Regions from separate parts of the Thermosporothrix sp. COM3 genome, predicted to be linked through region 2. Evidence: riboswitches for the same ligand, from Rfam matches in the RefSeq annotation. Region 2 holds a riboswitch; the other holds the start of a gene.
The links. Region 2 has a riboswitch for FMN ahead of KTH_RS31090 (ABC transporter permease). Riboswitches for the same ligand answer to the same signal wherever they lie in the genome.
Positions count from the first base shown of each region.

Region 1 (4,815 bases), 6.7 Mb from region 2:
CTCTTAAACAGCAGATTCCGCCTGTTGTCTCCGGAAAACGATGCATGATTGCTGAAAAAGGGCAATACATGGTAAAAATAAAAGAGAAGACAGTGAAAGAGCAGATGACGGAGAATACGGCAAATTCAGGGTTAGCAAGAAAAGAGGAATATCCTGCTTGACCGGCCCCGGGCCTCTGTCGGGTTCCGGCTGTTCTTCTATTGCTGTTATATCGGGATTACGCTTTTCTTCTCAGGGTGCCTGCTGCTCATCTGGCTGGTCGAGAAGACACCGCCAGCGGGGTTGATTGTTCCCGGGGTCACGTTCGCGCTGCTGGTCATCTGCTTCTGTACGATTCTTGCGTTGGTCCAGCGGACCGGACAGAGAATCACCTATATGATCGACGACAACGGACTTCATCTCTATAGCGGCAAGCAGCCACTGGAGCCAGGCAAACCAACCCGGCTCAACGGCATCGTCTTTCATCAGACCATTCCATTGAGCCAGATTCAGAGCACATCAAAAGTGGCAACCACCGGTAGCCTGCTTGGTTGGGGCACCAAAGATGCCGGCCTCCGTCATCGCTTTCGAGATTGTGTTCTGTTGACAATCAGGTCAACCGCAACCTACAGGTATCATTTCTATATCAGCCCTTCCAATGCATGTATCAAGATTGTATTTCAAGCCATCGAGAGCAAACTGCGTTAGCGGATGCCCCAGTAAATACACTTGCTCGCCAGCCACTCTATAGGCGTAAACAGGCCAGGGGCGATCTTTTCTCCAGCAATATTAATAACCGGGTCAGCCGCTGTCATGCGCTCCGTTTCTTGATCCATCTTTTATCCTCAGTTGAGAGAACAGGAAGCCCATGCCACTTGTTGCGAGCATGGTTTCCCTCGCAGGCGATGCAAATGATCTCTCTATACAACGATATCCGGTTTCAGTTCGCAAGAAACCTCACGAGGACAGCGTCTGTAAGCCCGGGCTGCTCTGGTTGACAGAATGCAAACCAGAGCAGCGCTTCTCAACGGGGTTCTCGCTACTGGCACTATTTGCCGGGCTGCTTTGCTCGTTGAGCGCTTTGCAGATTCTTCGTGGTTGTATTAGAAGCAAAAACGGCAATATTCTTCATTTGCTCATCGAGATGGGGATAACCTTCAACAATCAAGACATCGTCCTCATCCTTAATCGCGTCCGCGACCTTACGCCACTGTTTCTTACTGATGAACAAAGTATAGCTGGTAGTAGGTTGAGCCGGAACCGGCAACCCTTTTGGCAAAGGCGGAATCTTCGCTGCCTGTAGCGCTGTCATCACAAAGCTTCCCCGTTCAATTACTCGCCCGGGACGTCCTATTACCGTAATCTTCACCGTTCGCACCTGCCCTTTCTCTACCGACGCCAGATCTCGAAGCGCGCCAAACCGTGTCTCCCAGGTTATACCGGGTACTGTAGTTGAGGCATCTTCATTGTCCTTGCGAGATGCACCTTGCCACATAAAAATTTTCCGAAAAATTTCAGGAGGGATCTGTTGCCGGACCAGATGGAAGAAAACCCCTCCCGGTGTCCGTCTGCGCGAGCCATCCGGCAGCATCAAGCCACCATCAGCTTCAACACGCTGCGTCTCATCCAGGGCTCGCAACGCATTCTCAATCCCCCAGAGCCGCACAATCTTTTCGATCTGGACGCGAGGTGTTTTCTCGGTTTCGCCCAGTTTCTCGGCAATCATTGCCGCTACTTCCAGTCTCCGACTCTGCTGAACCGATGACGTTGCTTGTTTGCGCTGTGGATGAGGCGCATTTCCCTTACCTCGTGGTCGTTCCGCTGATTGCATGAGTTCCTCTCTTCCACGCTTGCCAGAATGATCTGCTTCTTAACCAGCTACAAAGATTGTACCGTTTCACAAGTTCCTTGTCAAAGGGCAAGTACTTTTTGTACATTCGACTTTGGCTTTAACTTTTTCGCGTTTTCTTTTTCGATTCGCACAAGCAAACCCATCAGGAGGCAGTCCGCTCTCAGCAGCGACGGAGCGCCTGCCAGCTCGCAGGGAAGATTGAACTTTTTCTACTCAAAGTGTTTTTCGTGCCAGACATCTAGCAAAACACAGATTTTTATGGTATCTTAGAGATAGTGATTCTCTACAATTGAATATAGTAATGTCTTCGGGGCAGGGTGAGGGACATGAAACTCCCAATTCCCGACCGGTGGTACAGCCCACGACCTGCTTGCATAGTCTCTGTGCATAGTAGCTGACCTGGGGAAGTTCCAGGGCCGACGGTGACAGTCCGGATGGAAGAAGGCAACTCACACAGTATGCTCTGCTGTGTTCTCTCTGACATGCAGAAGCCGTACCACGGCGCTCTCTCTGCAAAACGGGTATCATCTCAACGCCCACAAACACCTTTCCTTCCATCCCCTTTGTTGCTCGCTTTCCCTGCTGGCTATCATCCCGATTTCATGTTGATGCAGACCACGTTCGTACGTACATACGGACGATAGGACGCTATGCCTTTCTGCGCTGAAGCGCGTTCTCGTATCGGGGGTCTCCCGGCCCGGGAACACCTGTCTACTGAGAAGTTGGCCCCTTCGCTGGCAATTCGTTCAGGAGGTAGTGCTATTGTACTGTTGCCAGTATATAAGCGATGCGAGATCAGGGCAAAACAGGTAATTATTGAAAAAGTGAAGAATTGCAGCGATACAATATGGAGGAGAGAGAATGAATACACCCTTTATTAGTGTGCGAGATGCAATTGATGTTGTTCGTCAAGGAAACATGATTCTGATCTGTGATGACGAATCACGAGAAAATGAGGCTGACCTGTGTATAGCTGCACAGTTTGTCACTCCTGAAGTAATAACATTTATGATGCGCAATGCCTGCGGCTTAATCTGCGTCGCGCTGACTGGCCAGCGGCTGGACACGCTTCAGCTCCCCGTCTTTGACCAATCAGACCAGCCCCTTCAGGGAACGGCCTTCACGCTCTCAGTTGATGCTCGCCACGGGACAACAACCGGTATTTCAGCCCACGACCGCGCGCGAACGATCCGGGTGCTGGTTGATCCTGCCACCCGACCGGAGGATCTGGCACGCCCCGGACATATCTTCCCCCTTCGGGCCGCCACTCAAGGGACACTGGAACGACGCGGGCATACAGAAGCGTCTGTTGATTTGATGAGCATCGCCGGGCTGGAAGCGGCTGCCGTCATCTGCGAGGTCCTCAACGAGCATGGTGAGCCCGCCCGCGGCGAGGAGCTTCACCGGCTGGCTCAACAGTGGAATATTCCTGTTCTTACCGTTGAGGCAATCGCCAGCTATCGCCGTCAGCAGCTTGTCAGCCCCGTTGCATCGACCAGGCTCCCGACACCTTTCGCGACCTTTCAGGTCACCGATTACCTTGAGCATCGGACCGGTCAGCACACCCTGGCGCTGGTACTCGGCGATCTGCACGCTCCCGATGCAGAACCACCGCTTGTACGCCTGCATTCTTCCTGTCTGACCGGCGACATCTTCGGCTCACAGCGCTGTGACTGTCAGGCTCAGCTTCATGCAGCCATGCAGGCTATCGCTGATGAGGGACGTGGTGTCCTGCTCTACCTGCCCCAGGAGGGCCGCGGGATTGGCTTGATGGCAAAACTACAGGCCTATGCTTTGCAGGATCAGGGCCATGATACCATTACCGCCAATGAGCGGCTCGGTTATCCTGCCGATGCGAGAGACTATACATCTGCACTTGCAATCCTCCATACGCTTGGAGCAAAGCGAGTGCGTCTGCTGACAAACAACCCGCAGAAGCTTCAGGCGCTGGCGCAGGGCGGTATCGAGGTAGAGCGCGTCGCTCTCGAAACCACACCCACACCGCATAACATCACCTATCTCACTACCAAGCAACAGCGTATGGGCCACGCACTGACGATGCTTCATGGATAAGGAGTGATAGATGAAACACATGCTTCCACCCACACCGGATAAAAACGGCTCAGAGCTCTCGATTGGCATTCTCGTTGCTCGCTACAACTGGCCAATCACCGGGGCAACTCTCGCACTGACCTGCGAGGAACTGCAACGGCTCGGGGTCGCGGAGCACGCCATCACCATTCAAAGCGTGCCCGGTAGCTTCGAGCTCCCTCTTCTCGCCCAGACAATGCTACAGAGTAAGCGGTATGACGCGCTGATCTGCATCGGTTGCGTGATGAAGGGCGAGACAAGACATGACGTTATTGTAAGCGACGCAACAGCTCAAGGTCTGATGCGACTTGCACTGGACTACCAGCGACCGGTGATTCTGGGCGTGATGTGCGCGGAAACACAGGCGCAAGCCGAGGCACGCATTGAACGCGGAATCGAATATGCTCGCGCTGCAGTCGAGATGGCGCGGACACAACAGCATCTACTTCACAATAAATAGCGAAATGGAGGAAAGAATGTTTTCAGGAATTGTCGAGGAAATCGGGATCATTCAAGAGATCACAGCAACCAGCCTGACCATTCAGGCACAGAAGGTTCTTGCCGATCTTGAGGAGAAGGATAGCATTGCGGTCGATGGCACCTGCCTTACCGTTATTGCTCGGGGTGCCACCTCCTTTACGGTCGAAACGGTTCCCGAAACGGTACGCCGCACACGGCTCGGCAGCCTTCGTCCCGGAGATCGAGTCAATCTGGAACGCTCTGTGCCTGCCAGTGGCCGCATCGGAGGGCACACCGTGCAAGGCCACATCGAAGCAACCGTGCGCGTTCGCTCAGTGGAAATAGACGGTATCGCTCTGCTGGTTGCTATCGAGTTACCGGAAGCACTGCGCCCTTACGTGGTGCCAAAAGGCTTTATTGCGTTAAACGGCGTC
Region 1 covers NZ_AP019376.1:547,585-552,399, forward strand. Annotated here, with positions in the region: gene KTH_RS02420 (hypothetical protein) at 283-687, shown strand; gene KTH_RS02425 (hypothetical protein) at 684-815, opposite strand; gene KTH_RS02430 (phosphorylated adapter RNA export RNA-binding domain-containing protein) at 1,028-1,810, opposite strand; FMN riboswitch at 2,131-2,281, shown strand; gene ribB (3,4-dihydroxy-2-butanone-4-phosphate synthase) at 2,693-3,904, shown strand; gene ribH (6,7-dimethyl-8-ribityllumazine synthase) at 3,915-4,382, shown strand; gene KTH_RS02445 (riboflavin synthase) at 4,399-4,815, shown strand, end outside.
Region 1: it holds a riboswitch for FMN, as region 2 does, so the genes downstream of both, ribB (3,4-dihydroxy-2-butanone-4-phosphate synthase) here and KTH_RS31090 (ABC transporter permease) in region 2, are expected to answer to the same signal.

Region 2 (4,815 bases):
GGAGAAGGTGGTCAGTGGCCATCTGGTGGCGCTGGCGGTTGATTTTGAAGAGGCGTTGGTGGCATCGCTTGACGCGCCCGCAACTGGTGTGGTGACGCAAAACCGTACTCTGGTACGGCTCGTGGAAAAATTGATACGTGATGAGGCATATGTTGCCGCGATTTATGAGCGGTTCTCGGATGACCTGGAAGAAGCATTCGGGGCACATCTGGTCGAGCTGCGGCGGCGCTTGTTGCCCGAGGCGGATGCTGAGCGCCTGGTGGCGATCACTACATTGGGCTCACGCTCGATTCACCTTCCGGCTGCTTTGGATGAGTCGTTGCGCTAGTTGCTGTATTATTTTCAGGCATGTTTGGCCTGACTACGTTTTGAGGAGCATATCTTATGACTGTTACAGTTGTCGTTGGCACACAATGGGGCGATGAAGGCAAGGGGAAACTTGTCGATCTGTTGAGTGCGGATGCTCAGCTCTGTATGCGCTTTCAGGGCGGGGGCAATGCAGGCCATACCGTGGTCAATCGCTTTGGGGAGTTCAAGCTTCATCTCGTCCCCTCGGGTGTCTTTAATTCTACCTGTTCCTGCATTCTGGGCACCGGAACCGTGATTGATCCTCCGGCCCTGCTAGAGGAGCTTCAGGAGATTGCAGCGCAAGGTGTTCCCATCGACCATGTGCTGATCTCTGATCGCGCTCATGTGGTGATGCCCTATCATAAGTTGCTGGATAAGGTGGAAGACGAGGCACGTGGTGCGTATCGCGTCGGGACTACTGGCCGTGGGATTGGTCCGGCCTATACGGATAAAGTGGCTCGCATCGGCATTCGGATAGGTGATCTGTTCTATGAAAATGTTTTGCGCGACAAACTGGCGATTATCTTGCGTCGTCATAACACAATCCTGACGCATGTGTATGGGCAGCAGCCATTTGATGCAGAGCAGCTTATTTCTGCCTGTCTGGAATGGGGAGAGCAGCTTCGTCCGCGTATTGTTGATACAGTGCCTCTGGTGCGTACAGCATTGCGCGAAGGGAAAAATATCTTGCTGGAAGGTCAGCTAAGCGCGATGAAGGACATCGACTGGGGCTCATATCCTTTTGTAACCAGCTCAAATCCGTCGTCGGCGGGGGCCGCTGTTGGCGCTGGTATTCCTCCGTATCGGATTGATCGGGTGATCGGCGTCGCAAAGGCCTATAGCTCGCAGGTAGGCACAGGGCCAATGCCAACCGAACTGCAAGGTTCAGAGGCCGAACATCTGCGCCAGCTTGGGGGCGAGTATGGGGCGACAACGGGCCGTCCACGGCGCGTTGGTTGGTTTGATGCGGTCGTGACGCGCTTTGTCACCGGACTCAATGGCTGTACTGGCCTGGCAATCACCAAGCTGGATGTGCTGGATACCTTTGATGAGATCCCGGTGTGTGTAGCCTATCGCTATCAGGGAGAGATCTTGCAGGATCTGCCTGACCCGTTTATTCATGAGCAGTGCGAGCCGGTCTATGAGTATCTGCCGGGATGGAAGCAGGATCTCAGTCAGGTGAAATCGCTACAGGATCTGCCGCGCAATGCTCGGGCCTATCTGGATCGCCTGACCGAGCTGACCGAGGTCCCGCTGCATAGTGTGGGCGTTGGTCCACATCGCGAACAGACATTGCTTGCCTGATCTTTCTGCGATCGCTCAGAAATATGCCGCCTTTGTTGCTGAGGGCGGCATATTTTTCGTTGCTCGATTGTTTCTATAGCTATACAGAAATACCAGGAGGTCAAAAGAGATCCTGTCCAGGGACACTATTTTGCTTCAATGTTGATGGAAAATCTTAGAGCCCGTTTTTGTCCTTTTGGACGGTGTGCAGAATTGAACTGCTTGCATATAATATGCTTGAGAATAAAGGGTTCTGGATGTCAGCAAGAAGGGTGTTGATGCGCCCTTCTTTTTCAGGCCTTCTGTATGAAAAGAGTGTGAGGAAGAAACAAGTGAGCGTACAGGAAGAACAGAATAAAGTCGCTATGGTTATTATGGCCCATCCTGATGATGCCGAGTTCGGATGCTCTGGGACCGTTGCGCGTTGGGTGCGCGAGGGATGGGATGTGTACTATGTCGTTTGTACAGATGGTGGAAGTGGTGGTTCTGATGATGCCACTGATGTGAGCCCGGAAGCTCGACGCCAGATCACCGAGACCCGAATGCAAGAACAGCGGAACGCCTGCCGTATCCTCGGTGTGAAAGATGTCATCTTTATGGGGTATCCAGATGGCATGTTGCGGCCAACGCTGGAGTTGCGCAAAGATATTGTGCGGCTGCTGCGACAATATCGGCCTGCGCGTGTGATCTGCCAGTCTCCTGAGCGGACCTGGGTTCCAGAATTGAGCATTCCGCGCCATCATCCAGATCATCTGGCTGCCGGTGAAGCGACGCTGGCGGCTCTCTACCCGGCCTCGCAGAATCCCTGGGATTTCCCTGAACTGCTGGCAGAAGGCTTGAAGCCGCATAAGGTGTCGGAGATTTACATTGTGGGCGCTCCCGTGGAGAACCACTATGTCGATATTACCGAGACTTTTGAAACGAAACTAGAGGCGCTGCGAGCACATACCAGCCAGGTTTCTGCTGATTTTGAAGCTATTGTGCCAATGCTGCGCTACTGGGCTGCTTCGGTAGGGAAGAAAATTGGTTCTCTGTATGGGGAATCGTTCCATCGCGTCGAAAATCGCTAAGCTCGGGTATATGCAAGGGGATGGATCTCTCCTTGCATGCCTATGACCTTTTGTGGCATACTATGGCTGAAGAAAAGACCTTCGGGGCAGGGTGAGGAAAGCGAATTTCCAATTCCCGACCGGCGGTAAAGCCCGCGACCTGCAGTATGCAGTGGATCTGGGGAAGTTCCAGAGCCGACGGTTACAGTCCGGATGGGAGAAGGTTGAAAAGAGATCGTATCTTCCTGCACTTTCGAGCAGGGAGAGGCATAGCGTTTCTATATATGTATATATGTGCATAAGGTGTGCGTGCTGTATCGCATGAAACATGCATATCTTGTGTGTGCTATGCGCGATCGCCATGTATCTCCCCTCGCAACATTTCCCCCTGGGTCGGTGGCTTTCGACGGACAAGCTGTGTCTTGTCGTGTTTTTCCGTCTGTAAAACTACCGAGAGGGATGTAAATGAGTGTGATTTCACCAATCAAGGATGAGGCGTTGCTTGAGCAGCAACCACATGGAATGACTTCTGCCGCACGTATGCGGCATCAAAGAGCCCGTCAGCATGCTCGTACCGCGAACATCTTGCTTTCCGTTGTGCCTCCTCTGGTACTGGCGCTCCTGTTGTTTCTTGGCTGGTATCTGGGCACCAATCAGGGACAGATAAATGCGCTCTTCTTGCCCGCACCACAGGATGTGTTTACCGCTCTCAATGATGGTATCGCTTCTGGTCTCTATCTGAATAACGTGCTGGTGACGGTGAAAGAGAGCCTGTTAGGCTTTGTGCTGGCGCTGGTTATTGCGATCCCGCTTGGCTATGGTCTGGCGAAGTCGCGGCTGTTGGCTGCGGCTATTCACCCTTATCTGGCGGCGGGACAGGCGATCCCGGCGATCGTGATAGCCCCCTTGCTGGTACTCTGGTTGGGGTATGGTTGGATTCCCAACATGTATGTCTGCGCACTCACTGTGCTGTTCCCAATGGTTGTGAATACCGTGCTTGGTATTCAAACAATTGAAAAGCCGTTAATTGATGCTGCGCGAGTTGAGGGGGCATCAGGCTGGACAATGTTCGCGCATATCGAGTTCCCGCTGGCATTGCCTTCAATCGTGGCAGGGATTCGCACCGGGTTAACGCTTTCGGTTGTAGGCGCTCTGGTAGGCGAGTTTGTGCAGGGCGGCGATCAGGGGCTTGGCTCCTTACTGCTGGTTGCCAAGAATCAATATAATACCGCATTTATGTTCGCTACTTTACTTGTCTTAGTGGTTCTGGCTGTGGCATATTATGGCAGTACGTGGCTACTGGGAAAGCTGGCGAAGATCATCTACTGATAGCCGGTATTTTCCGGTTGCATGATTACTGGATTGAACGGAGTCAATAAAGCAGATGTTTGTACGTCGTCGAATCTCTGCGCTGTCATCAGCGCTTATGTTGGTGCTCGCCCTGGGCTTGCTGCTTGCTGCGTGTGGAGGAGCCACCTCTACCGGAGCAGGAAGCCCTGCAACTCCTGCCCCCGGCGCGAAGAAGGTCTCTATCGGTCTGGGGTATGTTCCTGATGTGCAGTTTTCCCCTTTCTATGTTGCCAAGAGTAAGGGGTATTATAATGAAGTTGGTCTGGATGTCACCTTCAATCATGGGATTGTGCCTGATCTGGTGGGCTCGATGGTTGCCGGGAAGAACACCTTTGTGTTTGTCAGTGGGGATGAACTCCTGACTGCCCGGGAGAAAAAGGTCAATGCCGTGAATGTCGGGACAATCTTTCAAAAGTATCCGGTGAGCCTGATTGTGCCCGAGGACTCGTCGATCAAGTCGCTTGAGGATCTCAAGGGACACACTATCGGGGTTCCGGGAGAATACGGGGCCTCTTATGTGGGGCTACTGGCGCTGTTGTATAAGGCACATTTGACAAAGGCCGATGTCAAGATTCAGTCAATCGGCTTTACGCAGGTTCCGGCCTTGTTGGCGCACCGTGTTGATGCTATTATGGGCTACTCCAACAATGAGCCGCTTCAGTTGCAGAAGCGCGGGGTCAAGGTGCGTACCTTCGCGGTCTCGGAGAATTATCCGCTGGTCTCGAATGGTATTGTCGCGACCGAGGAGATGCTGCGTACAGATGAGAAGACAGTGCGGGCATTT
Region 2 covers NZ_AP019376.1:7,256,521-7,261,335, forward strand. Annotated here, with positions in the region: gene KTH_RS31075 (TrmB family transcriptional regulator) at 1-328, shown strand, start outside; gene KTH_RS31080 (adenylosuccinate synthase) at 385-1,653, shown strand; gene KTH_RS31085 (PIG-L deacetylase family protein) at 1,998-2,702, shown strand; FMN riboswitch at 2,776-2,910, shown strand; gene KTH_RS31090 (ABC transporter permease) at 3,147-4,010, shown strand; gene KTH_RS31095 (ABC transporter substrate-binding protein) at 4,066-4,815, shown strand, end outside.